DNA from 4 places in the Planococcus sp. MB-3u-03 genome. Region 1 is predicted to be linked to each of the others. Evidence: riboswitches for the same ligand, from Rfam matches in the RefSeq annotation. Region 1 holds a riboswitch; each other region holds the start of a gene.
What was found. A riboswitch is a leader RNA that binds a small molecule or an ion and turns the genes downstream of it on or off. The one in region 1 is predicted to bind S-adenosylmethionine.

Region 1 (7,911 bases):
CTACGATCAAACCGAAGGCGAAGAACAGCAAGTGTTCAAAACGCCTGAATTCATGAAAAACATGGTCGAAAACGGCTGGATCGGCGCAAAAGCGAAACAAGGCTTTTTCCAGAAGAAAGACAAAGAAATTCTGGAGCTTGACCCGGACACGATGGAATACCGCCCATCGCAAAAATTGAAAACGCCTTCACAGGAACTGGCCAAGCAGCAAAAAGGCTTGTCCGCGAAAATGAAGACGCTGGTTTATGCAGACGACCGCACAGGCGAATTGCTGTGGAGCATCCTCGCTCCGACACTCGTCTATTCCGCACAGCTTCACGGCGAGATTGCAGACGATATCGTCGCCATCGACAACGCCATGAAATGGGGCTTCGGCTGGGAACAGGGACCTTTTGAAGTGTGGGATGCAATCGGCGTCAAGCAGTCAACAGAAAAAATGGCCGCACAAGGCTTAGAAGTGCCGGCATTTGCACAAGCGCTAGTGGAAAAAGGGTTCGATTCCTTCTATAAAGAAGAGAACGGCGATCTGTATTATTTTGACGGGACAGATTACCAGCCCGTTCCAGTCAATGAAAAAGTGATCGACTTGAAGCGCTACAAGAAAAAGCACGGCGTCATCAAATCGAATTCCGGTGCAAGCTTGATCGATCTTGGGGACGGCATCGCATTGCTCGAATTCCATTCACGTTCGAACGCGATCGGGCTCGATATCATGCAGATGATCAATTTCTCGGTCGACGAAGTCGAGAAAAACTACAAAGGGCTCGTCATCGGCAACCAAGGCAAGAACTTCTGTGTCGGCGCCAACCTCGGCATGATTTTGATGGAAGCACAAGACGACAATATCTTTGAACTGGATTTGACGATCCGTACGTTCCAGAACGCGATGCTAAAATTGAAGTACAGCTCGAAGCCGGTCGTTGCAGCACCATTCGGCATGACGCTCGGCGGCGGGGCGGAAGTCATCCTGCCGGCAGCACGCGTACAGGCATCTATGGAAACCTATATGGGCTTAGTGGAAGCAGGCGTCGGACTCATTCCAGGCGGCGGTGGAAACAAAGAATTGTATATGAAGCAATTGAAAGGCTTGCCGAACCATGTCACGGCAGACTATGTCAATTTGGCAGCGGGCGTATTCGAATCGATCGCGACTGCCAAAGTGTCGACATCCGCAGATGAAGCACGCGAAAACAATTTCCTGAATTTCGTCGACGGCATCAGCGTCAATAGCGACCACTTGATCTACGATGCGAAGCAATTGGCATTGTCGCTCCATGATAATGGCTACCAGGCGCCGAGAAGAGAAAAAGTGCCGGTCGCAGGAGAAGCGGGCTATGCCGCGATGCTGCTAGGTGCTGAAGGCATGCTGTTGTCCGGTTATATCAGCGAACACGATATGAAAATTGCCAAAAAACTGGCTTATGTATTATCAGGCGGCAAGCTGCCATACGGTACGAAAGTCGATGAGCAGTATTTGCTCGATTTGGAACGTGAAGCATTCCTGAGCCTCGTTGCTGAACCGAAGTCACAGCAGCGCATGCAGCATATGCTTGTCAAAGGGAAACCATTACGCAATTGATCGCCGATTAGATAGAGGAGGAAATGATATGCGCGAAGCAGTAATTGTGGCCGGAGCCAGAACGCCGGTCGGGAAAGCAAAAAAAGGTTCTCTCGCCTCGGTGCGTCCAGATGATTTCGGGGCACTCGTCGTACGGGAAACATTGAAGCGGGCTGGATATGACGGTCCCATTGATGATTTGATCATGGGCTGTGCCATGCCGGAAGCAGAACAAGGCATGAACATTGCCCGTAATATCGGGGCGCTCGCGGGGCTTCCGGATACGACACCGGCTGTCACGGTCAACCGCTTTTGTTCATCAGGCCTGCAGTCGATCGCTTATGCCGCTGAACGAATCATGGTCGGTCACGCCGAAGCAATCGTTGCCGGCGGCGTCGAATCGATGAGCATGGTGCCGATGATGGGCAATGTGCTGCGTCCGAACGCTAAAATCGCCGAAACAGCCCCGCAATATTACATGAGCATGGGCCATACGGCAGAACAAGTGGCGACACAATACGGCCTCAGCCGGGAAGACCAGGATGCTTTTGCGGTCCGGTCCCATGAAAATGCGGCTAGGGCAATCGAAAAAGGACATTTCGTCGATGAAATCGTGCCAGTCGAAGTGATCCAGCGCTATGTCGACAGCCAGAACAAATACCAGGAAAAATCATTTATGTTCGAAATGGATGAAGGGGTGCGCCACGGCACTTCCATCCAGACACTCAATAAACTGCGCGCAGCATTCTCGGCGCGGCACGGTAACAGCGGGCAACTCTTCGCAGACCTCTGACGGAGCAGGTTCAGTGCTCGTCATGGACCGTGAAAAGCGGAAGCGCTTGGCCTTAAGCCGATTGCAAAATTCCGTTCATTCGCAACAGGCGGTGTTCCGCCGGAAGTCATGGGCATCGGCCCGGTCGTCGCGATTCCGAAAGCCTTGAAACTTGCCGGCCTGACGAAAGACGATATCGATGTATGGGAACTGAACGAAGCATTCGCGTCTCAATCGCTCGGCGTCATCCGCGAGCTTGGCTTGGACATGGACAAGATCAATTTGAACGGCGGCGCCATCGCACTCGGCCATCCGCTTGGTGCAACAGGTTCGATTCTGACTTTGCGCATGCTCAGTGAATTGAAGCGCCAGAACAAACAATTCGGCGTCGTCACGATGTGCATCGGCGGCGGAATGGGCGCAGCCGGCGTCTTTGAAATGTTGTAAAGAGAACTTTGGGGGATACGATTAACAGGGGATTCAAGATAAACGATAAATTGGGAGGAATGGAAAATGGAACAAGAAAAAACATTGATCAAAGGCGGAAGCTTCTTGATCGAAGATGCAGACCTATCGCGTGTGTTCACGCCGGAAGATTTCACGGAAGAGCATAAGATGATCGCCAAAACGACAGAGGATTACGTCAACACGGAAGTTATGCCTTTGGTCGAAAAGTTGGAGAACCATGAATTCGAGCATTCCGTTAAGCTCTTGAAAAAAGCGGGCGAACTCGGGCTTCTTGGGGCAGATGTTCCGGAACAATACGACGGGCTCGGTCTCGACAAAATCGCATCGGCTTTGATTGCTGAGAAAATGTCCAAAGCGGGCGGCTTCTCCATCACTCACGGCGCACACGTCGGGATCGGATCGCTGCCGATCGTATTATTCGGTAACGAAGAACAGAAAAAGAAATACTTGCCGGTTCTTGCAACGGGCGAGAAAATCGCAGCTTACGCCTTGACTGAGCCGAGCTCCGGATCGGATGCTTTGGGTGCGAAAACCGTCGCGAAACTGAACGAGGCGGGTACGCATTACGTCTTGAACGGCGAAAAGCAATGGATCACAAATGCAGGATTTGCGGATGTCTTCGTGGTCTATGCAAAAATCGACGGCGAACAGTTCTCGGCATTTATCGTCGAGCGCGACTTCGGGGGCGTATCGGTTGGCCCGGAAGAAAAGAAAATGGGCATCAAATCGTCTTCCACACGTACATTGATCTTGGAAGATGCAGAAGTGCCAGTGGAAAACCTTCTCGGCGAAGCAGGGCGCGGACACATCATCGCCTTCAACATCTTGAACATTGGGCGCTACAAACTGGGCGTCGGCACAATCGGCGCATCCAAGCGCGCAATGGAATTGACGATTCCTTACACGAACCAGCGCCAGCAATTCAAGACGCCGATCTCTTCTTTCAACCTGACAAAAGAGAAGTTGGCGACAATGGCCTCTAAATTGTATGCTGTTGAAAGTTCCGTTTACCGTACAGTCGGCTTGTTCGAAGACCGCATGAGCGGCTTCACGGATGAGCAGCAAGCTGACGGCAAACTGGTCGCGGATTCCATCGCTGAATTTGCCATCGAATGTTCATTGAATAAATTCTTCGGAACGGAAACTTTGGATTATATCGTCGATGAAGGCGTCCAGCTGCACGGCGGCTACGGATTCATGCAGGAGTATGAAATCGAGCGCATCTACCGCGATTCCCGCATTAACCGAATCTTCGAAGGAACAAATGAAATCAACCGCCTGCTCGTACCGGGTACGCTGCTCCGTAAAGCGATGAAAGGCGAGTTGCCGCTTCTTGAGCATGCACAAGCATTGCAGGAAGAGCTTTTGATGATGATGCCGGAAGAAGTCGGAACGGAAGCCTTGGCCCAGGAAAAAGCTTTGGTGAAAAACGCCAAGAAAATCGCCATCTTGGCAGCCGGCCTTGCCGCACAAACTTATGGCAAGAAACTGGAAGCGGAGCAGGAAGTGCTCGTGAACATCGCTGATATCGTCAGCAATGTGTTCGCGATGGAATCTGTCGTCTTGCGCACAGAAAAAGCCATTGCGGCAAGCGGCGAAGAAAAAGCGAAGCAGAAACTTCTTTATACGCAGATCTTCTGCCAGGAAGCTTTGGAAGAAATCGAAAAAGATGCGAAAGAAACCTTGATCGCAGCAATCGATGGCGACAATCAGCGCATGATGCTGTCCGCCCTCCGCAAATTGACGCGTTCAACACCGTATAACTTGATCGCGAAAAAACGCGAAGCATCCGAAAAATTGATCAACACAGAAAAATACGTCGTTTAATCGACCACAAAGAACGGGAAGGGGAAACCCTTCCTGTTTTTATTCGGATAAAACCAATCTCTCGGCAGTCGACTGGCCCGGGGCATTTTGATATGCTTGGTTACAAGACAGGAGGAGATTTGATGATCCAGTATTACGCTTACCCGAAATGCTCGACCTGCCAAAAAGGCAAGAAATGGCTTGAGGCGAATGGTGCGGAGTTCGACTACATCGATATCTCGCAAACCCCGCCCTCCGCAGCACAGTTGAAAGTAATCCACGAAACGAGCGGCATCGAGCTGAAGAAGTTTTTCAATACGAGCGGCAAGAAATACCGCGAACTCGGATTGAAGGAAAAACTGCCGAACATGTCCGCAGATGAGCAATATGAATTGCTGGCGTCGGACGGCATGCTGATCAAACGCCCGCTCGCTTGGGACGGTTCTCAGGCGACACTCGGCTTCAAGGAAGACGTATACGCAAATACATGGAGTTGACAAGTTTGTCGTCTTGTTTTTCATCCTTGGTTGTGGCAAACTGAAATTGAGTCAATTACATATTTGGAGGGGTTTGGATGAGCACACCACAAGAGCTTCGCTATTCAAAAGAACACGAATGGGTCAAAGTCGAAGACGGCAAAGCACGTATCGGCATTACTCATTTCGCGCAAGATGAACTTGGAGACATCGTATTTGTCGAGCTTCCGCAAGTCGGCGACGAGCTGAAAAAAGACGAGCCATTCGGCAGCGTCGAGTCCGTTAAAACGGTATCGGAATTGTATGCGCCGATCAGCGGCAAAATCGTCGAAGTCAATTCTGAGCTTGAAGACAGCCCGGAATTCGTCAACGAATCCCCTTATGAAAAAGCGTGGATGGTCGTTGTGGAAGCCCCTTCCGAAGATGAGGTCAATGCATTGATGTCAGCTGACGAATATAAAGAAATGACAAACGAGTAAGTTCGGAAAGCGCCTCTTTATGGCGCTTTTTTTCATATATCGTTTTCTGGGGGGATACGTATGGAGAAAGTGATAGTGGTTGAAGGGATCAGCGACAAGACCCGGATAGCTCCCTTGATTGCAGAACCCGTGACGATTCTTTGCACAAATGGTACAGTAAGTGCTACAAGACTCGAGGAAATGCTGTTGCCTTTTGAAGGTCAGGATATCATCATCCTGGTCGATGCGGACGCTTCCGGCGATAAACTGCGCAAGCTCATCAAGCGCGAATTTCCGGAAGCCCGCCATTTCCACATCGACCGAAGTTATAAAGAGGTGGCGACGACGCCGCTGCGCAAGCTGATCGATGTGCTCATCGCAGCCGATGTACAGGTCTTAAATCCAGTAGCAGGGAATGACTATTATGAACGAATGGACACATAAAGAATGGCTCAAGGAAAAAAACACACAGCCTGTGGCAGCGTATTATCTGTATACGCCGATGTGCGGCACCTGCCAAGTCGCGAGCAAGATGCTTGGCGTAGTTGCGGAACTTTTGCCGGGCCTCCCGATGGGCAAAGCCAATTTGAATTATGTACAGGAAGTCGCGGAGCTCTACGAAGTGGAAAGCGTGCCATGCCTGCTGATCTCCCAGGATGGCAAAGTGACGGATAAGGTCTATGCTTTCCAATCGGTGCCTTATTTGTATGAGAAATTGAAATCGGTTGACGAATATAGCCAGCCATGATAAATTTAATTTCTGAAATTAACTTAATAGCGTAACTCTTATAAAGAGAGGTGGAGGGAAGTGCCCGATGAAGCCCGGCAACCGTCATGAAAATGAAATGGTGCCAAGTCACTCAAAGTTCAGGCTTTGAAAGATGAGAGAACGGTTTATTGTGTTTACACATGTGCCTTTCTGCTTATCTGAGCAGGAAGGTTTTTTTATTAGCAAAAGATTTAGGAGAGTGCCCAATCATGATTGAGTTAAAAGGATTGACAAAAATATTCGATACCGGCAAAGTGCGTTTGACGGCTGTCGACCATGTCGATTTGACAGTGCCGGCAGGCGAGATTTTTGGCATCATCGGCTATAGCGGAGCAGGGAAAAGTACTTTGATCCGCCTGCTGAATGGCCTTGAAAAGCCGAGTGAAGGTTCTGTTGAGATCAACGGCCAGAACATCACGGCGATTTCGGGACCGAAGCTTCGCAAAGCCCGCCAGAAGGTCAGCATGATCTTCCAGCATTTCAATTTGCTGTGGTCGCGGACCGTGCGGGAGAACATTGAATTTCCTCTCGAGATTGCCGGAGTGGGGAAAGAGGAGCGGCGCAAGCGTTCTGCAGAGCTGATTGAACTGGTCGGCTTGGAAGGGCGTGAAAACGCCTATCCAGCCCAGCTTTCCGGCGGGCAGAAGCAGCGCGTCGGCATAGCCCGGGCACTGGCCAATGACCCTGAAGTCTTGCTTTGCGATGAAGCGACATCGGCACTCGATCCGCAAACGACCGATGCGATTTTGGATTTGTTGGTCGACATCAACAAGCGCCTTGGCTTGACGATTGTCTTGATCACGCACGAAATGCACGTCATCCGGAAGATTTGCCATCGGGTTGCCGTCATGGAAGGCGGCCGCGTCGTCGAACTGGGCGAAGTGCTGCATGTCTTCCAGCATCCGAAGGAAAATATCACGAAGCGCTTTGTTGCCCAAGTGACCGAGACGGAAGATTCGGCAGAGACCGTCCGCCATTTGCGCGAGCAATATCCGGAAGGGCAATTGGTCAAATTGATATTCGTCGGTGACCAGGCGGAGCAGCCGATCCTGACGCAGCTGATCCGGGAATACAAAGTGGAAGTCAATATCGTCCACGGCAATATCTCTCACACACAGCGCGGTGCTTATGGCACACTGATCCTTCAATTGAAGGGAACAGCAGATGAGATCGCAAAGGCACTTGCCTTCCTCGGTGCGCATGATGTACAGACGGAGGTGATGGGCAATGCTTGAGAATTTGTTCCCGAACGTTGATTGGCAAGCTATGTGGGAAGCGACGCTCGAAACGATTTACATGACGGCAGTGTCCACGCTGTTCACCTTTATCATCGGGCTCGTGCTAGGCGTTATCCTGTTTTTGACTGCACCCAACCAATTATGGGCGAATAAAGTGGTCAACTGGCTATCAGGAGCGTTCGTTAATATATTCCGTTCGATTCCATTTATCATCTTGATCATTTTGCTTATCCCATTCACGAAATTCCTGATCGGCAGCATCCGTGGGCCGAACGCTGCACTCCCGGCATTGATCATCGGGGCAGCTCCATTCTATGCCCGCATGGTGCTGATCGCCTTGAAAGAAATCGACAAAGGCGTCATCGA
Region 2 (7,911 bases), 630 kb from region 1:
CGAGCGGCACTTTCACTTTTTTGACGACTTCCTGCATGAATGCCGCCATATCTTCAAGTTCTTCGCGGTCCGGGTTCGCCAGGCAAATATCGATGACGTGCGCCCCGTTCTTCACTTGGGCGCGGGCAATTTCCGCCGCTTCCTCGAATTTCCCTTCGATAATGAGCCGCTTGAATTTGCGCGAGCCGATGACATTCGTGCGTTCGCCGACAAACAGCGGGCGCATCGAATCGTCGTATTCAAGCACTTCAATGCCGGACACCGCATGGCCATGGCTCGTTTCATTGCGCTCGCGCGGAGCCAGCCCGTCGACCGCTTCACGCACCGCCGCAATATGTGCTGGTGTCGTGCCGCAACAGCCGCCGACGACATTGAGCCAGCCTTTTTCAGCAAAGCCGCGCAATTTTTTCGATAAGGATTCTGGCGTTTCGTGGTAATGCCCTTCCTCGTCCGGCAGACCGGCGTTCGGGTAGCAGCTGACATAGCCTGTCGACAGTTCAGACAGCGAACGCAAATGATCGGTCATGAATTCCGGCCCTGTCGCACAGTTCAAACCGACAGAAAGCGGCTTGATATGTTCGATCGACACGTAAAAGGCTTCAATCGTCTGTCCCGCAAGCGTTGTGCCCATCGGTTCGATCGTCCCTGAAATCATCACCGGCAATTCCACTCCGGTTTCTTCAAAGGCATCGCGTATCGCAATCGTCGCCGCTTTGACATTGAGCATATCCTGGCTCGTCTCCAGCAATAATAGATCCGCGCCGCCTTCGATCAAGGCTTTCGCCTGCACCTGGAAATCGGTTTTTAATTCGTCGAATGTAATGCCGCCCGTTACCGACAAAGTTTTCGTCGTCGGGCCGAGTGCACCCGCAACAAAGCGCGGCCATTCCGGCGTCGAATATTTCGCTTGGCTGATTTTGGCGATTTCGACCGCTTTTTATTGATTTCCGCTGCACGATGGCCGAGCCCGTATTCATCCAAAACGACTGGCGTGCCGCCGAATGTGTTCGTGCAGATGATGTCTGCGCCCGCTTCCAAATAAGCGTCGTGCACCCCTTCAAGCACATCGGGACGGATAATATTCAAGTATTCGTTGCAGCCGTCGTACTCCTCGCCGCCGAAATCTTCCGCGGATAGGTCCGCATTTTGGATCATCGTCCCCATTGCACCGTCGATGATAAGGATGCGTTTTTCGAGTTGCTGTTCAATTAGATGTTTAGGCATAGGCACGATCGCTCGCTTTCTTTAAATCTAGTTGTCGGATGTGGCGAATCAATTCCACCGTCATGTCGTAGCGTACAAATGGCGTGATCAAATAAATGCCGTTGAACAGTTCCGCTGCGGTATCGATCAATTCTTTCGCGATCTGGATGCCTTCCGCCGTCGCTTTTTCCTTGTCTTCGCCGCAAGCCCGCATGCGGTCAAGTGCCTCTTCCGACAATTTGATGCCCGGCACTTCGTTATGCAGGAAATCGGCGCTGCGTATGCTCGTCAGCGGCATGACCCCAAGGAAAATCGGCGTGTCCAAATGCTTTGTCGCCTCGTGGATCTCGATGATTTTCTCTTTCGTATAAACTGGTTGTGAAATGAAATAATCTGCCCCGGCTTCAATTTTCTTCTCGAGCCTTGCTACAGCCCGCTCCACGACGCGAACGTTCGGGTTGAACGCGGCGGCGACAGAGAAATTCGCTTTTTTCCGCAATGGTTTCCCGGAGAATGAAATGCCTTCGTTGAGTTTTTTGATGAGCTGGATCAATTCCATGCTCGATACATCATAGACGCTTGTCGCGCCCGGGAAATCGCCAACTTTTGTCGGATCGCCCGTGACGGCAAGTATGTCGTGGATGCCGAGTGCATTCAGTCCCATAATATGCGATTGCAGGCCGATCAGGTTGCGGTCTCTGCAGGTGATATGCGCTAGAGGTCTGACGTCTTGCTTACGCTTGATGATCGAGCCCATCGCCATATTGCTGATGCGCGGAGAGGCGAGTGAATTATCGGCCATCGTGATGGCGTCAATGCCTTCTGCATCCAATGCTTTTGAACCTTCGAGGAATTTATCGATATCCAAATGGCGCGGCGTATCGAGTTCGACGATGATCGTCCGTTCGGTTTTCGCTTTTTCGTGTAAAGGCTTGTCTTTCAAGGCTTCTGCTTCGCGGATGACGATCGGTTTTTTCTCTTCGACTTTCTTTTCGGTAATCGGCTGCAGATGGCCGATGCGTTTTTTCACCGCTTCGATATGCTTCGGCGTCGTGCCGCAGCAGCCGCCAATCAACCGGACGCCTTCTTCACGCAAAAGCAATGCCGCACGGCCGAAATAATCGGCTTCCGATTCATAGACGATGCGCCCGTCTTCGATATCCAAAAGCGAAGCGTTCGGGTAAGCCGACAAAAAGGCTTTTTCCGGAAGTTCGACGCCTTCGAACGCTTGGATCGTATGGTGCGGTCCAAGGCGGCAGTTGACGCCGACAATTTCCGCACCGAGCGCGTCGAGACGTTTCAATCCTTCGTTCAAGCTCATGCCGTTTTGCAAGATGCCGGGTTCGTGCATCGATAATTGCGCGATGAGCGGGGCGTCGGTCAGTTTCTTCAGATGGCTGACGGTCGCCGCCAGTTCCTCGAAATCGTAATAAGTTTCCAGCAATAAGCCGTCCGGATTGCCGGACAATAGATGCTGGGCTTGCTGGTCGACCATGGCGACGATCTCATCCAAAGTCGCATCGCTTTTGCGGATGCCTCGGATGCCGCCGATCGTGCCGACGACAAACTGTCCGCCGTCTTTTGCGGCTTTATTGGCGATGGCGATCGCTGCTTTATTGATCGCTTCGGTCTGTTCTTCGAGCCCGTAGCGCGCCAGTTTATGGGCGTTCGCCCCGTATGTGTTCGTTTGGATGATATCCGCCCCGGCTGCGATATAATCGCGGTGGATCTTCTCGATCACTTCCGGTCGCTGGATGTTCAATTCCTCGTTGCAGTATTCGATGCCGTAGGAGTACAACAGCGTTCCCATGGCGCCGTCCGCCGTCAGCATTCGTTTTTTCAGTTCATCTAATAACATGATTGGTCCTCCTCCGTCTATTTTGCCGTGCAGCTGCGGACGCATCGATATGAAACAAAAAAAGCCTTCCATGAAAAAGAAGGCTTTACGATATCGGACTCGTTCCTTTTCATCTGCCAGGCGCATGCCTGCTGGAATTAGCACCTGACCGCTAGCGGCTGGTTGCTGAAGCGTCATCGGGCCAGTCCCTCGACTTCTCTAGATAAGAATTCACTATGCAGTTTTTAGTATTCCCACATGATACCCCCTGTGGTGATTTGGGTCAAGGTGATTCATCAAAAAACAAAGAACTTTCTGTTACATTTCTGACTTGCTCACCAGGCATCCGGAACACGCGGATTGAATTTAGCGGCTTCGACGGTGAACTTATACCAAGTGAACGCTTGGCCGTCGATGATCCAAGTGATGTCGATGCGCCGTGGGATTTCGATGCCTTCGACTTCCTGCCATTCATGCACTTCCGCAATGCACGGCAAGCGCTTCGCATCTTCGCCAACATCTTTATAGCGCATCGCGCGCGCCCGCTTCATGCGCCCTTTTTCATCAAATTCAAAGGTCACATTGGCAGTCGACCCGTTATAAGTCATTTCCGCTTCCACAGAACGTTCGTTGCTGTTCAAAAACCGCACGTACGGGCTGAACACCAGTCCCGGCAGCCAGGCCATCTCCATTAAAAAGCGCTGCAAGGCCGATTCATCGAGCTTGCCGTCCGGAATCGCGCGGTTGATCGGCACAAGCCCCGCGAAGCGGATACGCATCCCCGCGCGGCCATTGCGGAAACTATCGGATCCGGTTACGAACAAGCCATCCACTTTCATACGCGCTTTCCAATAGAACGACGGCGGTTCGACAAAGCTGTATTGTTCGGCAGTCGATTCCGTCCATTCTTCCTGATCGGGTTTGGTCTTCATCCAGCCTACTTGCTTTACATAGACGCCCATCACCTGTTCACGGCCGACCGCGCCGATCGTCTCCAGCCACTTGGCGATCGGTTTCGGGAGATTTTCCGTTCTTGCCTCTTCCACTTCCCCGGCGTGCCGGACTTCCGGCCACGTCGGCTTGACGAGCCGCGTCATGTCTTTGTATTTTCGGTAAGCTCCGTATGCCCCAAGCGATGTCAATGCTAAAACCGGCCATCTGCGTTTCATGCCTCATACCCCTCTCCGATTTTGCTGCGCACTTTGTTCCTTGCTATTCTCTTTCGACACGGCATTTATTTTCCCTGCTGGGCGCGGCAATAGAAAACGCCTCCGGAAGAGTGTCCTTCCGGAGGCGTTCGGTATTCATCAGTTTAGATTTTCAAGAGCCGGTTCAAGATGTTCCTTCAATGCCGGCCCCATCGTTTGCGAATAAAGTGTCGTCAAATGATGCTTATCGCGGTAGACGAGCACATTGCCGATCACCGGCGGGCATGTATCATCCGTGCAGAAATACTCGGACATATCGGCGAACGTCACATTATCCGGAATGCCTTCCGTATTTTCCCACGGCACGACATCCGCTAATGCTTTATCGCGCTCGACCGAACAATTGTCGACGCTCAATTCATCGAGGCAAAGCGTCGGGTCGACTTTCATGCGCGGATTGTCGCGCACGGCGAAAATCTCCGCGATCCCTTCGAACTCTTTCCATTTATTGATATAGCCTTTTGGCACCGTATCGCCTGAATTCACCGTCGCTGTCGTGAAAATTAGGTCTGGTGGATCTGCCATTAGCCGTTCCTGCAGATTATCGTTCCAGGTCATGCACGCTTCGTCCAACTGGCCATCGAAATCACCGCTCGAGAAACGGCAGGCGTCTTTATTGTAGACATCGATACGCATGTTCATTTCTTCTGCGACCGCTTCAAGCGCCGGGAACCAATGCCCCGAATGCGAGCCGCCGACCAGCGCGACGACATGCTCTGGATTTTCCGTTACGCCGAACGAACATTCCTTGAGTTTCGAGCTGACACTGCCCGTCAAGAAGCAGTCTTTGTCGCTATAGAATGTCGGCAAATCTTCCTTCGCCGACAAAAAGTCCGGCTGCAGTTCCGCATCTTTTGCAGGCTGGACGTTTTCCAATACGGCGCGTGCGCCGGGGTTATCTTCTACCGTCGCCGTGCCGCCACTGCTCGCCTGGACGAAGACGCCCCATGAGACGCCGACCAAAACAGCGGGCATCATTAAAGCGACAAGCACTTTCGCCAAGCGTTTTTTCGAATGCTTGACCGGCATCTCGCGCACCGGCTTTTCCACGAGGCGGATCGTCATGATCGACAGCACAAGCGTGATCGCCAAAATACTAAAGCCGCCGAGCGCCGTGACTGTCTCTGTATTGAAATAAGCATAATAGAATACCAGCAGCGGCCAATGCCATAAATAAAAGCCATAGGAAATGCTGCCGAAATACTGAAACGGCTTCGAACCGAGCAATTTCTGCACGCCGAATGCCTGCCCGTTTTCACTGGCGATGATGACCAAGATCACCCCGCCGGTCGGCAGCAATGCCGCAAAGCCGGGGAATACGGTCGATACAGGAAGCACCATGCCGGTGAAGGCTATGATCGCAAGCCCTACCCAGCCCATGATGAGATGTGCGCGGTCCGAAAAGCGTAAATACGGAAGCATTAGCGCAAGCATCCCGCCGAGCGAGAATTCCCAAGCGCGTGCGAAGGTATCGAAATACGCCCACGGCTGATTGACCGCTGTGATATAAACCGAATAGCTGAGTGAAGCGAGGAAAATCACCGACAGCACGGCCAGCAAAGTTTTGCGCACCGGCGTCTTAAGGATTTTCGTCGCCAACAGGTAAACGAGCGTAATGACGATTGGCCAGGTCACATAAAACTGGCCCTGGATCGACAATGCCCAGAAATGCTGGAACGGGCTCGCCGTGTTGTTCTGTGCCAAATAATCGACGGCGCTATTGGCGAGCTGCCAGTTCTGGAAATAGAACATTGATGAAAACAATTCAGCGATCGTCTGGCGCCATGTGCTGAGCGGCAATAACACAATCGACAGCACTGCCGAGACGACCATTACCGTAAACGCCAGCGGAAACAGCCGTTTCGCGAGCCCCAGTAGATTTTCCGTGTAATTGATACGGCCATCGCGCACCATCCGTGACAAAAGAGACGTCGTGATCAAATATCCCGAGACGATGAAGAATACATCGACGCCTCCGGATACCGACCCGATCCAAATATGATAGACTGCCACCAAAAGCGCCGCAACCGCGCGGATTCCTTCCAACTCAGGCCGGAAGCGCTTTTCGGGCACCCGTAAATCTGCCATTTCGAGTACCTCGCCATTCTTTAATTTTGTGGGGAAGGAATAGCTGAATACAAAATACTTCTAGCTGTATAATTATTGTTAAAGTGTAAATTTTGAATAATTAAAATCCATTCCTTGCCATTTTCAGTGTACCCCACTCACCCGCAAGTCTCAACAGCTTATGCGATAGTCGAAATATTCTTTGCAACAAAAAAACCTTGCCATGTCCGGCAAGGCCCTTCATTAAAATAAGAAACTGAACATCAATCCGGTGTAAGTCGCTGCGATGAACCCGAGGCTGAAAATAAACGACAGCCATTCGGGCAGCTGCTTGCGATATCCCAGCCATTGCAAACCCAGGAATATCAGGCCGATTGCCATCATCAGGAATCCATCGATATTCGGCGTCCATACTGCGTGGACGGGAATATACTGCGGCCCAGCGAACCACTCGACAAACGGCGCGCCGCCTTCCATGCGGAACGTTTCATTGATATTATGCGGTGGAGCGAGCTTGCTCATGAATGCGGTGATCAATAACACCAATAGCAAGAGCCAGCTCTCCACTTTGAGCCAAGAACGGTTCGGGGCGTCGCTTCTGGATAAGACAGCATTGATGAACGCTGCGAGCAGGAGCGGCACGATACTCAAATGCTTCAGCAGCAAGAGCTGTCCGTAAGGCAAGATCCACGAACTTGCGTAATCTTCCGGCGCCACGAAAAACAGCATGAGCCAGATGCCGCTGCCGATCAAAATGATCATCATGGCCACGGAAAACGGCGTAAACCATTTGAGAAACGCGCGCCAATTGCGACCGTCGCGCAAAAACCAGGCGATGTGGATCAATACGCCTGCCCAGAGCACAAGCGCCAGAAAATGAAGCGCATGCCCGGCAAATCCTTGCCAGTCCGCAATTGACGCAGCGTGGCTGGCATATGCCACATTGAGCACGCTGAGCACGAGCCAAAACGCACGGAGCACCGAAGATCCGTCGCGCCAGACCACGACCAACCACGCCAGCGCCATCAAGACACCGAATACATAGCTTTGGCCAGCGCGAAATTCCGTCGTGACATCAACGACTGCCTGCATCAGGCCGAAGCTCTCCCCCAACAATAAAACGAGCTGAATAACAGGGGGTGCAAGCAAGAGCGGAATGAGCGCGAGCGCAATCAAGACAAGTTTTTTCGGGACTTCAATAAGCGGCTTATTTTCCGGCTTGATGAACCGCAAGACGGCATCGCCCGCAAGAAACGCCAACACCACATAAAGGAGGAAATCCGACAGCGCGATCAACCAGCTCATCGTTTTCTACGCATCAAGACAACGGCAGCGATCAACAGGATAATGGCGATTCCCGCAATGATCAAAGTCATGCTGGAGCCGCTGTTTTCTGCTGGGGCTTCCGGATCGTTCGCTGCTGCTTGTTCCATATCGGAAGCTTCAGTTTGTTCAGCTTCCTCGGCTTCGGCCTCATCGGCCTCCGGTTCAGCTGTTTCTGCCGCTTCTTCTGTCACTTCTTCTTCCTCACCTGCCTGCAACTCAAAAGCAAGAGAACCTTGTATCGGATGGCCGTCTTCGCTCAATACATCATAT
Region 3 (7,911 bases), 640 kb from region 1:
GGTCGTCTCGGTGTGCATCAAATCATTGCGGAGTTCACCGGCACCGCGTACGCCGCGCACATAAATCTTGAAGAAACGGCGCAACGGCTTGAAGGCGATCGGCTCGGTCTCTGTCGAGTATTTATCGTGGAGGTCCAAATGCAAGCGCAACAGGTCGAACAATTCCTGCGTGCTGTGCTCACGAGGCACTTCCTCAAAAGCAAACGGGTTATGGAAAATCCCGCGCCCGATCATGACGCCGTCGATGCCGTATTTATCCGCCAGCTCCTGGCCGGTCTTGCGGTCCGGGATGTCACCGTTAATGGTGATCAAAGTATCCGGTGCGATCTCGTCGCGCAGCGCTTTGATTTCAGGAATGAGTTCCCAATGCGCAGGCACGGCGCTCATTTCCTTTTTCGTGCGCAAATGGATCGACAAGTTGGCGATGTCCTGCTCCAAGACATGCGTCAACCAGCCTTTCCATTCGTCGACACTTGTGTAGCCGAGGCGCGTCTTGACGCTGACAGGCAATCCGCCCATTTTCGCGGCTTGGATGATCTCCGCTGCGTTATCGGGATAATTGATCAAGCCGCTGCCTTTTCCTTTGGCGGCAACGTTCGGTACGGGGCAGCCCATATTGATGTCGACGCCTTTAAAGCCTTGCGCCGCCATGCCAATGCTCATCTCGAGGAAATGCTCCGGCTTGTTGCCCCAGATATGGGCGACGATCGGCTGCTCATCTTCCGTGAACGTCAAACGTCCGCGCACGCTGTGGATGCCTTCCGGATGGCAATAGCTTTCCGTATTCGTAAATTCCGTGAAATACACATCAGGGCTCGCCGCTGCCGCTACGACATGGCGAAATACCACATTCGTCACATCTTCCATCGGCGCCAATACAAAAAATGGCTTCGGCAATTCACGCCAAAAATTCTCTTTCATAACTCAATTCCAATCCTTTCCTTACAGGATAAAACATTTCTTCATCCAAAAATTCACTGTCATCTATAGTAAGAATGCAAAAATATCAAATGGTTCACTACGTCTCGCTATCTTTTCTTAACCTTATACAGTTTACACGATTCCACGCGCTGTGGAAAGAGAGGCGCTTCTGCTTCCGCTTGAACGCAAAAGCCCTTCCCGCAATCCGTAGATTGCCTGGAAGGGCTGAATAGACCACCTTCTATTCACTAAAGCTTTCTTTCATCTTTTGATCCAATTGCTTGAACGCCTGTTGAACCAAATCTGCTGGTATTTCTGCGTACCTGTCTCCCATCGACATCTCAAAATAACACGACCCGCTGTCGATTTCTTTCAAATAACTGGTGATGCCGATCCCTGTTTCTTGCTCAAGCTCCACGATGAGCGGTTCTATTTCTTCTTTAGGATGCGCGAAATGGACATGGAACATATTCGAAACCGGCACTTCCGGCAAAGTCTCAATGTCCTGGCAGGAATTAAAGAGCGCGGCCACTCGCTTCGCTGCTTCGTAATACTGCCCCATCTTTCCGGAGCGCTCGTCGAAAGAATAATCGGCCGAGATGATATATGGATAGAGGCTGATCAAATCGCCCCCGTGCCGCCTTTTCCACACTTTCGATTGCTTCATGAACGCTTCGTCCCCAGCCAGGACGGCGCCGGCAATTCCGCCGATTCCTTTGTATAAGGATAAATAAACGCTATCGAATAAGGCACAAACTTCCGCTGCGGACTTTTCGTAATAAGGAGTAACTTCCAGCAAGCGGGCACCGTCGAGATGAAGCTTGATCTGGTGCTCGCGGCAGTAGCGGGAGATTTGTTCCAGCGTCTCGAAGCTTGGCAATTGCCCGCCGATTTCACGCTGTGGCAATTCCAACAGCACCGCTGCCACTTCCTCATCCAACTCCACGACATCTTTCAACTCAACGACACGGTCCGGGTCCGTCAAATACACCGATTCGATGCCATGCAATTCTTTCAATCCGTCTTCTTCATGGATTTCCAGATGGCTGAGCGGATGGTAGGCCACTCGTTTCAGCGCTTTGTCGTCGCACCAAATCCGCAGCGCAATCTGCTGGGCCATCGTGCCGCTCGGGAAAAAAACTGCGGATTCTTTTCCTAAAAACGCCGCCATCTTCTCCTGAAATTCTTCAATGATCTACCCTGTTCCATACAAATCACTTTCAACATCATCAGCAATTTCTTCAAAAGCATGCTTCAACACACCCGCATTGCGCGTGCCGTGATTCGCCAATTGATACCTCGATTGCTTAAAGACCGATTGCAGTCGATTGAGTTCAGCCAATGTCCCCACTCCTCAAAACGCTTAATTTTGAACTTAATAGAAAGTATAGCGGTTCTTCCCTGCTTTTTTCGCTTGATACAATGCTTGGTCAGCTTGCTGGAGAAGTTCTTTCAAATCACAATCCCCACCGGCAGGATATTGGGCAATGCCGAGGCTCGCCGACAGCGGATAATCGGCTTCCCAATCACTCAAGCTGCCGAGCAGGCGATTTGCCCATTCGCTCAATTCCGCTGCACTGGCTGGTTCGGTAAAACAGACCAGGAATTCATCCCCGCCAAGACGAATCGCCAAGGCAACCGAATGAACGGCGGTAAATCGCTGCAGCTTTGAGGCCACTTCTTTCAATACCACATCTCCCGTATCGTGGCCGTACACATCGTTGACCTTTTTAAAGCCATCCAAATCGAGAAAGAATACTGCGCCTCCCGCTTTCGAATTCCCTTCAAAGAATCGCGTGAGAAAATGGCGATTGTATAGATCCGTCAGCGAATCCCGGTAAGCGAAGCGCTCGAGATCCAAGTAATAGGTAAACATCCGCACAAGGTGCCGAACCACTCCCCATTAATGAAGGAAATCGGCAATCCCAAATACGAGCGCACATTGGCTGCTTCCAGCTTCTCTTCAAACGCTCCCAGTGCATGTCCGTCTTTGACATCCTCATAGACCAAGGGCTGCTTGTTCTTGAAATCGATGCGGCTGCACAGCGAATCCTCCAGATTCAACACCAATCCCTCCGCTATGGGGATCGTCGTGTCGTTCGGCGAATGCTTAAGGATTATTTGCTGAGCTTCACTGATGGAGCTTAAATAAAACAATTGATCCGGCAAAATCTCTTTGGCCAGGCCGATTACATCTTCCGCCAGCTCATCAAAATTCTTATACATTTCCAATTCCCGAAATGTCACCATCATTAAGCACCTCAATTAGTGTCAGATTTCTTATTTGCATTCTTTTGGAAAATTAATCTACTGATACATATTAATAGCCAATATTTAACTATATTTATTAAAGTTTAACATAGAACGCCATCCCGTGAAGCTTTCTTCAGATACAGGAAAATAACAAAAACCCCGGACGGCAGCGCATAAAAACGCGGCCAATCCAAGGTTCATGGTGATCTTTACTATTTTAATAGCTGACCCAGCTCAAGCCGGTCGTGCCTTCCCCGGCATGGACGCCCACGCAGACGCTTAGCGGAATAACATCTACTTTAAGCCCTGAGAATTCCTTCATCAATTCGTTTTTCCACGCTTCCGCGCCGGCTTCATTATTGCAATGGATGACCGCCACTTCCGGCACCATCCCGGACTCCATATCCGCGCGCAAGGCCGAATTGACGCTTTCCTTGGCGCGTTTGTTCGACCGGACTTTCTCTTTCATCGTCGTGACGCCGTCGACAAAAGTGATGACTACTTTGATGTTGAGGATATTACTGAGGAACGCCTGTGTCCCGGACACCCGCCCGCTTTTATGCAATTGGTTCAAGCTCGACGGAATGAACGATAAATGCGATTTGGCGGTCAATTGATTGATTGTCTCTACGACTTCTTCCGGTTCTTTACCGGCTGCGAACAATTCATTGCCGATTTCGATCATTTTCCCCATCGGGAACGAACCGATTTTCGAGTCGATCGGATACACCTTGAAATCCGCCATCTCGGCAGCTGATAGCGCGCTATTATAGGTACCGGACAATCCACTCGACAAATGGAGGGCTACCGCCAAATCGTAGCCTTCCGCCTGCAGTTTTTCGTATAAGGCCGTCATTTCCCCGATGGCCGGCTGTGAAGTTTTCGGCGACACTTTCGCCGCACGTAATTTATCGTAAAATTCTCCCTGCGTCAGGTCGATCGACTCTCGGTACGACCCGTCGTCAAACACGACACTAAGGGGCAATACATAGACATTATGCCTTTGGATGAATGCATCATCCAATTGCGCTGCTGTATCCGTGATCCATGCGATTTTTTTCATTCTAAAAATTCCCCTCTAGATGCGAATTCCATATCGGAAGCAGTTGTCTGCTTTTGTTAACGTACAGGAGGCGCGGCCATAGCGGCTAGTGACAGATGTCACATAAGGGAAAATTAATGTAAGCGTCGACATAATTTGCACTTATCTCCGTAATTTCTTTCCAATTATAAAAAGAAAAAAGCCGCAGATCACTGAAGATCCGCGGCCCTGCCCCTATTTAACCGGTTGTTTCGATTTCGCTTTGCCGATCGCAAAATCCGCAAGCGATGGAATGAGCATGTCTTCCATCGGCGGGTTGTGAAGTCCCGCCCGCACATCGCGGTAATAGCGCTGCAAAGGCGATTTTTCCGACAGGCTGTGTGCACCTGCGACGCGCATCGCCAAATCCACGATATCGACCGCTGAATTCGTCACCGCGACTTTTACGGCCCCGAGTTCCGCAGCCATCTGTGAGCGCTGTTCTTCGTCCGAACCGTCCCATTGTTTCGCGACGGAATGAAGGAAATGCCGTGACCGCTGCAATTCCAATTCGATTTGGCCAATCTTTTGTTTGACGTTCGGCAGCTCGATGATCGGCCCGTTCAAGCTATTCGGCGAATACTCCTGTGCAAAGCGGATTGCATAGTCCTGCGCGGCCTGTGCGATTCCGAGATAGCACGCCGGGATATGGAGCAGCCATCCCGCCGGTCGCTTCTTCCCGGGCACACTAATCTCGACCAAAGCCTTCTCCTCTACTTGGACATTCGTCAACACCAAATCATGGCTTCCGGTGCCGGTCATCGCCACACTGTCCCAAGTCTCGTCGATCGCTATGCCTTCAGCCGACCGCGGAATGAGGAAATAGCCCACTTCTCCGGTCTCTTCAATCACAGCGGTCACGTTGAAGTAATTCAATACCGGCGCCATCGACGTGAACGACTTGCGTCCATCAATGACCCACGAACCGCCAACTTTTCTCGCTGTGGTCGATGGCTTGCCGCCTCTTGTCGGGCTGCCGGTCTGCTTTTCGGTCGCACAATTATTGATCAATGCGCCGCGTGCTTTGATATCGTCAAATAAAGCTTCAAGCACTGATTCGTCCCATTTACCGGTCTCGCCCAAATCTTGAACGATGCCCATATGCCAACCGATTGACAAACCGGTCGACCCGTCCGCGCGGCTGATCGCTTCCTGATAGCGCAGCATCTCAGACAAGGAAATGCCCGCTCCGCCGTATTCTTTCGGAATCGTCAACGCGGGGTAATTGATCGCTTTCAGTTCCTCAAAATTCTCAAATGGAAATTTTCGTTCCAAATCATTGTGCGCGGCCCGTTCCGTAAACGGTGCGACGGTTTCATTCAATATGTCCATGCGTTCTTCAAATGTCTTCGCTTTTAGGATATCCATCATTCTTCACCTTTCTCCTATCTATTGCGCCCATTCCTCCGTCAAAATGAAGCCGTCATACTGCTCATTCGACTCGATATATTCCTGGAACTCCTCGGATTCGTAAGCGTCTTTCAAATCTTTCGCCCACTGAGTATCCGCGTTATCTTCTTCGATCGTCACCACAATCCGATGCTGTTCGGGCGTATTCTCGATTTTCAACGCATCCGTAATCTTGCGGTCCGGCGCATTGGCAATATAATTGCCGTTGACGACGCCAAAATCGATATCCTGCAGCGACACCAGAATTTGCGCTGGGTCCAAGACTTTCAAGTCGAGATCGTAATCCGCATTTTCCACTGCGTTCAAATTAAAATCCGTCACGCCTGCATCGTCTGACACCGTCACCCACCCGAGTTCCTCCAAGATGCGCACTGCGCGTTCCTGGTTGACCGGATCATTCGGCAAGCCGACAGTCGAGCCGTCCTTCACCTCATCCAACGATTGATGATTCGCTGAATACAAACCTTGAGGCGCGCTCGGCACAAAAGCGATGCCGGTCATGTCCATGCCCAATTCCTCGTTGATCCCTTCCATATACGCCGTGCTCTGGAAAATGCTCGCATCGATCAAGCCTTCCTGCATCGCCGGATTCAACTGCATGTTCTGGGAAAAAGTTGTTGTATCCACTTTATACCCTTTCTCCTCCAAAATAGGCAAGATCCCTTCCTTGAATTGCTGCTCGTACGTCCCGACGCCAAAGCCGACACGCACTTCTTTCTTGTCTTCCTCGGAAGCTTCCCCGCTATCGCCGCATCCAGCTAATAATAGCGCACCCGAAATCCCAAACACACCAATCCAACGCTTGTTCATCTGCCATCTCTCCTTGGTCTTTTTTATTTTGAATGAGACGCTACAATTCTTGCGGCCAATAGAAAAACCCCTCTTCATAAAAAAGAAGAGAGGCTCACCGTCCGGCTCTTCTCATCTCTCAAATGCTTAACAGCACCTGCTGGATTTGGCACAGTTTCAAATTGGACATCCAATCTGTTCCGCTGCCGAAGCTTCAAAGGGCCAGTCCCTCCACTTATCTGGATAAGAAATTATGTACTCAGAATTAATGCCGAGTAAATTGATATGATTAATACAATAGCAGAGCTTGGATTTCATGGCAATAGAAAATTTAGAAATCGTACTATAAAAACACTCCTCCCTACTAAATCGGAGAGATGTGTTTCCACGTACCGCTCCTTGCTAAGATATTTTGTATGTTTCTGTGCCAGCAGGAAAATAGTGTATAATCTTCATTTAAGAACTCTCCTAATTCCAAACACTCTAATATTGAAGTTTCCAGTTTATAAAATGCTGTTTCTTTCACTTCAAGAGCCAGCACAATCTCATGAGAGTTTCATTGTTTCTGCACACTAGCTATCTATTCATTTCAATGGAGGGATTCACATGAAGTACACGGTAATTACAGGCGCCAGCTCAGGAATCGGATATGAAGCTGCACTGGCTTTTGCGACATGCGGCAAAAACCTTATTCTTGTGGCAAGAAGGGAAAACGAGCTCAATAATCTTAAAGAGAAGATTCAAAGCATGAACTCTGAGCTGGACGTCGTCATCAAACCCACCGACCTATCCGACAGCGAGCAGGTCCATGCACTATACGAAAGCCTCAAAGAATACGATATTGAAACCTTCGTCAACAACGCCGGCTTCGGAAACAGTGCTACCGTCGCTGAGCAGGATATGACTAAAACGGAAAAGATGCTGCGCGTAAATGTTGAGGCACTCACTACGCTTTCCACTCTTTATGCACGCGACTATGCGGACCAAGAAGGGGCGCAGCTCATCAACGTATCATCTGACTTAGGCTACAGACTCGTGCCAAATGCTGTTACATACGCTGCGACCAAATTTTACGTGAGCGCATTTACAGAAGGCCTTGCCCAGGAACTGCAGGATAACGGAGCTCGATTGAAAGTTAAAATACTCGCGCCATCCATGACCGAAACCGAATTCGTGAAAACTGCGCGGGAACTTGATGAATTCAGCTATAGCGACAATGTGCAGAAGTTCCATACCTCAAAAGAGATGGCACAGTTTATGCTGGAGCTTTATGATAGCGAACAGATTGTTGGCAAGGTCAATAGTGAGACCTATGAGTTTGAGTTGATGGATCCGGTTTTTCAGTATACCTCGAGGAAGTAGAATTCCCTGTCCTTAAGTTCGAGTATAGTTCAAACATCAAAAAATCCCCTTTCACATTACGTGAAAGGGGATTTTCTAGATGGGCTGATGGCTTA
Region 4 (7,911 bases), 1.3 Mb from region 1:
GGCGGTCGTAATATTTATGCAGCTTCTCCAATTTGATCATCAGGCAATCCCTCTTTCATATCTGCGTGCACGCTTCTCGATCTTCACCAATAAGCGCTCGACGGCAATGCATAAGATCCAATAGACGATCGAGACGGCGATATACACTTCAAAGAACGCCAAGCCACGGGAGCCGAGGATTTTTGCCTGCCCCATGATATCGATGACGCCGATGATAAACACGAGCGAGGTGTCTTTGATCGTGCTGATGAACATATTGCCGAGGTTCGGGATCGCTACCGTCAAGGCCTGCGGGAAGACGATCTTCAGCATCATCTGCACAGGCGTCATGCCGATCGCTTTGGCGGCTTCGAACTGCCCGCGGTCGACCGATTCGATCGCCGAACGGATCGTTTCGGATAAATACGCGCCCAAATTGATGGAAAAGGCCATCAAGGCATAGAATTCCGGTGCGATGCTATTGACGTCCGCCGACTGAAGCCAGCCGTATTCGCTCTGAAGAAAATAAATGATTTTCGGAATCCCGTAAAACACCAGGTAAATCTGCACCAATAACGGCGTCCCCCGGATAAAGGAGATATAGATCGACGTGATGACGCTGAGCACAGGTACTTTGTAGATTTTGATCAATGCCGCAGCCACGCCGATGATTAAACTCAAAAGCAGTGAGCCGACTGCTATGCCGATCGTGATTGGCAGCCTGGAAATAATGGCAGGAAAGCTCTCGATCAAGAAATTCAAGTCCAGTAAATTTTCCATTGTCTCTGTCCTTCCGCTAGCTTATTCAGGGATGTAGTCGCCGCCGGTCCATTTCTCGGACAGTTCGGACAAGGTGCCGTCTTCTTTCAGCTGTTTCAAAATCGGGTCGATCAAGGCTTTCAACTCTTCGCCTTTTTCTTCATCTTTCAAGACGATGCCCATATCGTCATTGACCAAAGGCTGCCCGACAATCTCCACGCCGAGTTCATTCTTTTCCAACACCGCGTTCATCATGATCGGGTCATTGACGTAAGCGTCGACGCGCCCGTTCTGCACATCCTGCAGAATTTCCGACGGGTTGCCGCTTTCGCTGTATTTCAGTTCGATCGGCTCGGCGGCGGTTTCGTTGTACTCCTCAAGCAATAAAGTATAGGAATCGCCTGCCAAAGCCCCGACCGCTTTTCCTTCCAAATCTTCAATCGTCTGAATGTCTTCTCGGCCTTCTTTCACCGCGATGACCGTTTCCGCTGCGAAATACGATTCATCGGTGAACAAATACTTTTCTTGGCGTTCCGGCGTTTTCGCTACTTGGTCGGCAATGGCCTGAATTTTATTCGACTCGAGCGCGAGGAACATGCTGTCCCACGGTACGGCGACGTATTCGAACGTATAGCCGTCCAATTGTTCATCGACGGCTTTCATCATGTCCACGTCATAGCCCGTCAGCTGGTTGGCATCATCCGCGAAAGCGAAAGGCGGATAGTCGTTTTGCGTTCCGACGCGGATCACTTGGTCTCCTGTAGCGTTCGCCGTCTCTTCCGATGAACAGCCGGCAAGTGTTCCGGCAAGACCTACTAAACAGGCAGTAGCGAATAGATAAGCGTTTCTTTTCATAATTCAAGCTCCTTTTGGTGTGTAGTTTTTTTATGATAGGGCTGGACTTTCCGCCTTGTGTAGAGTGCCTGCCCTCCTTTTGGATGCAAAAAAGCCTCTTTCAATAGGAAAGAGGCTTCGACCAATTTCTTATCTCTCAGAATGAACACATTCTGCAGGAATTAGCACCTCTCATGAACATGATGGTTGCTGGACGTCATAGGGCCTGTCCCTCAGTCTCTCTGGATAAGTTATTTAATTTTTTTAACATATTAACGATAGTATTTGAGATAGCCCCTGCTGTCAAACCCTTTTTTGAAAATAAATCAAAATTTCGTATAAAAATTCAGGAGGAAATTGACAAAGCCTGCCATATTGCATACCATCAATTTAATATTCCATTGCTGCCGGGTTCCACCGGGCGGCATGCATCCAATACAAGAGCGGAGTGAACACAAGATGAGCGAGGAAACTGTTTTTGATGTCGCCATCGTCGGTGCCGGCACGATGGGCATGGCCGCCGGCGCCTTTTTGGCACAGCAAGGCAAGAAGACATTGGTGATCGATGCATTCGACCCGCCCCATGCGAACGGCAGCCATCACGGAGATACCCGGTTGATCCGCCACGCCTACGGGGAAGGCAGGCATTACGTTAGGTTAGTGTTGCGCGCGCAGCAATTATGGGAAGACTTGGAGAAGCAGACCGGCTACAAAGTGTTCGATAAGACCGGTGTTATCGGGCTTGGCCCGGAAGACTCCCCTTTTCTGCTCGAAAGCATTGCAGCCGCCAATAGCTACGGCTTGCCGCTCGAAATATTAAGCAGCGGCGCGATTCAAGAAAGATGGCCGGGCTTCACAGTGCCCGAGCATTTCATCGGCTGCTTTGAAGCACAAGCAGGCGTGTTGTACAGCGAAAATGCCATCCGTGCCTATAAGAAACTGGCGCTCGAAAACGGCGTTCACTATGTGCCGAATACACCCGTCCAACACATCGATATACAGGACGGGGATCGCGTGAAAATCTCGACCGCGCAAGGTGTTTTCTATGCTGAAAAAGTGATCGTCACAGCCGGTGCATGGGCGAAGAAGCTGCTACCAGACCTGCAATTGCCGATCCAACCGACGCGCAAAGCGGTCGGCTGGTTTGAAGCACCGGAGATGTACAATGCCGATCAATTTCCCGGTTTTTTTGTGGAAGGTCCCGAGATGATGTTCTACGGCTTCCCGAGCATCGACGGCGCTGGCGTAAAAGTCGGACGCTCGGATGGCGGGCAGCCAATCGACCCGGACGAACAAACCCAGAACTTCGGGCAATACGAATTTGATGAGGGCGACCTAAGAAGATTCCTGGACCTGTATATGCCAGAAGCGAGCGGAGAATTGAAACAAGGCAAAACTTGTTTATACACCGTCTCGGACGACCATAACTTCATCATCGACCGCCATCCGGACAACGAGCACGTCATTTTCGCCTGCGGCTTTACCGGCCACGGCTTTAAATTCGGCAGCGTCATGGGCGAAGTGTTGAGCCAATTGGCAATAGACGGCCACACCGAATTCGACATCGCTCCCTTCTCACTCAACCGTTTCAAACCATGAGCGAAATGAAAGAAGAGTGTTGAAGAAATTAGTGATTCACTATGCATAAAAAGAAAATCACTTATTCTACATTTTAAGATCAATGTTCTACCTAAGTATTTGGAGAAGCGTTTGCTCGACTCCTGTGGATCAGCGAGACGACCGAGACCCCGCAAGGAGCACAGCGACTGAGGAGGCTTGAACGCGAGCCCACGGAAAGCGAGCGATAAGCTTCGGAAAATACGGCTTTAACTTTCTCGACAAACTAAAGAGTCTCTCCTTATTGATAAAGGAGAGACTCTTTTTCGATAGTGACCACTTGCTTGGTGTCGGCTGCTTCCATGATGCCCAAAATGACTTTCAGTGATTTCAAGGCATCTTCTCCCGTAACGATCGGCTCCTGGTCCAGGCGGATGGAATCGACGAATGCATCAATGACGCCGCTCGGAGTCTGGTTGTCATTCGTTTGGATCGCTTCCAGCTGGTAGTTCACTTTCTCGCCGGATTCCATGATGAGTTCCAGCTGATACTCGTCATCATGGTAGATTTTCATGATGCCTTTCTCACAATAAACAACGGTGCTGTTGTCCTCTTCCCCGTAATAGGTCCAGGAGAAGGCGGCGTTTCCGAGACGCCCTTTTTGCGTCGCCAAGCTGCAGACAAGATTGTCGCATACTTCAATCGACTCGCCGTTTTCATCCGTTTTATGCAAAGCTCCCTGAAAGGCGCTCACTTGAATGATTTCATCATCGAGCAGGTAATGCAGCAAATCGATTTTATGGATGCCAAGGTCGCCGCCGACACCGAAGCCCGAGCGCTCCTTTTTGAAGAACCATGTTGATTTCGTTTTATTGATGCCCCAGGATTCTGGGCCCGAATGCCCGAAAGCAGTGCGGAAAGTCAAGACTTTCCCGAGCTCTCCGCTAGCGAGGATTTCGCGTGCTTTTTGATGCGCGCGCGTAAAGCGCTGATTGTGGTCGACCATCAATTTCTTGCCGGATTTTTTCTGTGCCGCTAAAATTTCCTTGGCATGATCGACCGTCAAGGAAATCGGTTTTTCACACAGCACGTGCTTACCGCTCAACAGCGCTTGTGTCGAGAACAAATGATGGTGTTCATTCGAAGAGCAGTCACTGATGGCTGTAATCTCGGGGTCGTTGAACAATTCCTCGACGCTTTCCACATTCCGCCCGCCGAACAATTCGACCATCGCTTCGGAACGGTGGAGATTGCGGTCGTAAAAGACGATTTCATCCACATATGGATTCGCTGTATATTCCGGCGCGTGGCGCATTTTCGTAATGGCCCCGCAGCCAATGATGCCTACCTTGATGCCCATGCAATCTCCTCCTATTCTCTTTTTTGGAACACGACGGCAATGATGATGATCAAGCCTTTGACAAAGCCCTGCAGATGGGGCGAAACATTCATCAAGTTCATCATATTGTTGAGGATGCCCAAGATCAAGATGCCGAAAATCGTGCCGATGATTTTGCCGCGCCCGCCTGTCATGCGCGTGCCGCCGATGATGACAGCTGCAATGGCGTCAAGTTCATATTGCGCCCCGGAACTTGAAGACGAAATCGAGTTCAACCGGGACGTTTCAATGACCGCCGCGACTCCGACAAGCATCCCGATCAGCGTATAGACGCCGATTTTGATGCGGTCCACACGGATAGCGGACAGCATCGCCGCTTTTTCATTCGACCCGAGCGCATAGACGTACCTGCCGAACCGTGTTTTGTGCATGACGATATAAATCAGCACGGCCATGGCGAAGAAAATGAGCACCGGCAAATCAAAAATCCATACATTGTTATTGGCGATGGCGGTGAATCCGCTCACTTCGCCCGAGACGCTGCCGCCTTCTGCAATATACAGTGCGATCGAACGGGCCGCGGCCATCATGCCGAGCGTAGCGATAAACGACGCGATCCTGCCTTTCGCGACCATCAGGCCATTCAGGAATCCGGCGAATGCCCCGACCAATAAGGCCGTGAACACGCCGATTAAAATACTGCCGGATGCGTTCAATGCCAAGACGGAAATGACGCCGGCGAGCGCCAGGACAGAGCCGACCGATAAATCAATGCCGCCTGACAGCATGACGACCGTCATCCCAAGCGCAATGATGCCGATGATCGACACTTGCATGAGGATGTTCAATTGGTTGTTGATATCGAGAAATCTTGGATTCATCACGGAAGCAGCGATGAAAATGATGATGAACGCAATGATGACGCTGTATTCCGACCATAGCCAGGACAGCCTGCTTTTCATGCTTGGAGATTCAGGGCTGTATTCCTTTGTGTTGATATTATCCAATGTGCTCTCCCTCCCTTTTCGCGCCTGTGGCATAATGCATGATTTCTTCTTCGTTTGTCTCATCGCCCATAAACCTGGCCGTGATTTCCCCGTGGTACATGACGTTGATGACATGGCATATGCGCAACACTTCAGGGGCTTCTGATGACAGGATGATGATCGCTTTGCCCAGTTTTGCGAGTTCTAGGATCTCCTGATAGATTTCCTGTTTTGCGCCGACGTCGATGCCTTGTGTCGGGTTGTCGAAAATCAAGATATCGGTATCCGCTTCAAGCCATTTGGCGATGATCACTTTCTGCTGGTTGCCGCCGCTCAATTTGTCGATGGTGATGCGTGGATTAGCTACTTTGATGTTCAAGGCTTTTTTATAGCTGCTGAACTTTTCCAGCTCCCGCTTGTCTTGGATGAAACCCAATCGCTCAAAATTGCCCATCGATGACAAGCTCATATTATGGACGACGCTCAAATCTTTGATGATGGCATTTTCTTTACGGTCTTTCGGCACATAGCCCATGCCAGCCTGCAGCGCCGTTCGCGGATGGGTGATTTTCATCGCTTTGCCCTTCACTTTGATGGTGCCCGTGTATTTTTTGCGGTAGCCGAATAAACTTTCAAACAGCTCCGTCCGGCCGTCTCCCGCAAGCCCGGTAAACCCGACAATCTGGCCTTTTCGGACGGTAAAGTCGATGTCCTGGAATAAGCCAGGGCTGCTTAAGCGCTCGACTTCCAGAGCCATTTCGCCAAATTCGTGCTCATGGACAAAGCGCTCCTGTGAAATCGCTTTGCCGACCATCAGCTTGGTGATTTCCTCTAAATTTCCGCTCTGCATGCCATCCGTCTTCACTAGCTGGCCGTCGCGCAGCACGGTGTAGCGGTCGCATACCGCTTGGATTTCCTTTAATTTATGGGAAATATAAATGATGGATACGCCCGATTTCTTCAAGTTGCGCATCAATTCGAACAGCCGGCCCACTTCATGTTCCGCGAGCGATGTCGTCGGTTCATCCATGATGATCAGCTTCGATTTATGCAGCAGCGCTTTTGAAATCTCGATCAATTGCTTATAGGACGTGGCGAGATTGCGCACATATTCTTTCGGATTGAGGAACACGCCCAGTTCCGCCAAGATCTCACGCGTTTGGCGGCACATTTCTTCCACGTTCAAAAATCCGGCCTTGTTGCGAATTTCTGAACCTAGAAACATGTTTTCATACACTTTCAAATCATTGACCATATTCAGCTCCTGATGGATGAAGCTGATGCCATGCGCCTGGGAAATATGCGGGTTCGCCATATTTACCTGTTTGCCTTCAATGAAAATCTGCCCGCTGTCCGGTTGGTGGACGCCGCCTAAAATATTCATCAGCGTCGATTTGCCGGCGCCGTTTTCCCCAAGCAAGGCATGAATCTCCCCTTTTTCTACTTCCAGCGTCACTTTCTTTAAAACTGGGACGCCGTTAAATGATTTCTCGATTTGGTTCATCGCCACAAAAGGCTGCGAAGTCATGTCTTAACCTCCTTATAGGAAAAGAGGAAATGCAATGGCTCCACTGCATTTCCCGGCTATTAGCTTAGAATTTCGATTCCGGATCGTAATACTCATCCACATTTTCTTTGGTCACTTGCGTCGCTTCCTTGACGACCATCGATTCAGCCGGCTCCTCACCTTGCGCCAAATCACCAGCGATCGTCACTGCATCTTCGACCATGGTCGGTGAATACAAGAACGTCGCTTTCATCAGCCCGTCGTTTTGGATGTCTTCGAATACGCCTTTCGCGCCGCCTGCCCCTGTGACAAATTGGATATCCGTCCGGCCTGCTTCTTTAATAGCCTGCATGACGCCTAATGCCATGCCATCATCTTGAGTGAAAACGGCATCGATTTCAGGATTGGCTTGCAAAATGTTTTGCATGACTTCCAATGATTTCTCAGTGGAAAAGTCGCCGCTTTGCGAAGCGATGATTTCCATGCCTTCCTGCCCTTCAACTGCTTCTTTAAATCCGGATCCCCGCTGTTCCGTTACCGAACTCGGCGGCCCAGTGATTTCAACGATTTTCCCTTCGCCATTCAATTGCTCAACGAAGTATTTGCCGGCATTGACGCCGATTCCTTCGTTATCCCCTTTGACAACCACTGTCGCTGCATCGTTTTCCAGTTCGCGGTCAACGATGACGAGCGGGATGCCTGCATCTTTGATTTTCTGGCCGACTGGGCTCAGCGCTGCGGATTCAATCGGCAGCATGACAATGACGTCCACACCTTGTGCGATCAAATCATCCACGTCATTCGCTTGTTTGTTCGGGTCTGCTGCGTTGGTCATGACGTAATCAATGCCTTCTGATTCCTTCAACTCCATCGCCTGTTTCTCGGCACTGTCGATCAAGGCACCCATCCAACCGTGTGTTGCCGAAGGAAGCGAGATGCCGATCGTCATA

Region 2: linked by a shared signal. The riboswitch ahead of CW734_RS04120 (bifunctional homocysteine S-methyltransferase/methylenetetrahydrofolate reductase) and the one ahead of CW734_RS07175 (methionine ABC transporter ATP-binding protein) in region 1 are both predicted to bind S-adenosylmethionine.
Region 3: linked by a shared signal. The riboswitch ahead of CW734_RS04050 (MetQ/NlpA family ABC transporter substrate-binding protein) and the one ahead of CW734_RS07175 (methionine ABC transporter ATP-binding protein) in region 1 are both predicted to bind S-adenosylmethionine.
Region 4: linked by a shared signal. The riboswitch ahead of CW734_RS17785 (transporter substrate-binding domain-containing protein) and the one ahead of CW734_RS07175 (methionine ABC transporter ATP-binding protein) in region 1 are both predicted to bind S-adenosylmethionine.

Annotation. Positions count from the first base shown of each region.
Region 1 covers NZ_CP025135.1:1,182,605-1,190,515, forward strand. The annotation lists gene CW734_RS07140 (3-hydroxyacyl-CoA dehydrogenase/enoyl-CoA hydratase family protein) at 1-1,579, shown strand, start outside; partial or broken gene CW734_RS07145 (acetyl-CoA C-acetyltransferase) at 1,608-2,777, shown strand; gene CW734_RS07150 (acyl-CoA dehydrogenase family protein) at 2,844-4,625, shown strand; gene CW734_RS07155 (arsenate reductase family protein) at 4,745-5,101, shown strand; gene gcvH (glycine cleavage system protein GcvH) at 5,179-5,559, shown strand; gene CW734_RS07165 (ribonuclease M5) at 5,620-5,982, shown strand; gene CW734_RS07170 (thioredoxin family protein) at 5,963-6,286, shown strand; SAM riboswitch class I at 6,322-6,426, shown strand; gene CW734_RS07175 (methionine ABC transporter ATP-binding protein) at 6,517-7,542, shown strand; gene CW734_RS07180 (methionine ABC transporter permease) at 7,535-7,911, shown strand, end outside.
Region 2 covers NZ_CP025135.1:551,843-559,753, reverse strand. The annotation lists partial or broken gene metH (methionine synthase) at 1-1,224, opposite strand, end outside; gene CW734_RS04120 (bifunctional homocysteine S-methyltransferase/methylenetetrahydrofolate reductase) at 1,217-3,064, opposite strand; SAM riboswitch class I at 3,168-3,270, opposite strand; gene CW734_RS04115 (DUF6920 family protein) at 3,376-4,209, opposite strand; gene CW734_RS04110 (acyltransferase family protein) at 4,348-6,336, opposite strand; gene CW734_RS04105 (copper resistance D family protein) at 6,559-7,620, opposite strand; gene CW734_RS04100 (copper resistance CopC family protein) at 7,617-7,911, opposite strand, start outside.
Region 3 covers NZ_CP025135.1:538,418-546,328, reverse strand. The annotation lists gene CW734_RS04075 (tRNA dihydrouridine synthase) at 1-921, opposite strand, end outside; partial or broken gene CW734_RS04070 (threonine aldolase family protein) at 1,163-2,263, opposite strand; gene CW734_RS19555 (GGDEF domain-containing protein) at 2,297-2,797, opposite strand; gene CW734_RS19550 (GAF domain-containing protein) at 2,746-3,174, opposite strand; gene CW734_RS04060 (DegV family protein) at 3,392-4,237, opposite strand; gene CW734_RS04055 (acyl-CoA dehydrogenase family protein) at 4,451-5,623, opposite strand; gene CW734_RS04050 (MetQ/NlpA family ABC transporter substrate-binding protein) at 5,645-6,475, opposite strand; SAM riboswitch class I at 6,584-6,704, opposite strand; gene CW734_RS04045 (SDR family NAD(P)-dependent oxidoreductase) at 7,061-7,816, shown strand; gene groL (chaperonin GroEL) at 7,909-7,911, opposite strand, start outside.
Region 4 covers NZ_CP025135.1:3,308,522-3,316,432, forward strand. The annotation lists gene CW734_RS17775 (amino acid ABC transporter ATP-binding protein) at 1-40, opposite strand, end outside; gene CW734_RS17780 (amino acid ABC transporter permease) at 40-759, opposite strand; gene CW734_RS17785 (transporter substrate-binding domain-containing protein) at 781-1,593, opposite strand; SAM riboswitch class I at 1,720-1,825, opposite strand; gene solA (N-methyl-L-tryptophan oxidase) at 2,032-3,171, shown strand; gene CW734_RS17795 (Gfo/Idh/MocA family protein) at 3,431-4,489, opposite strand; gene CW734_RS17800 (ABC transporter permease) at 4,501-5,475, opposite strand; gene CW734_RS17805 (sugar ABC transporter ATP-binding protein) at 5,468-6,982, opposite strand; gene CW734_RS17810 (substrate-binding domain-containing protein) at 7,047-7,911, opposite strand, start outside.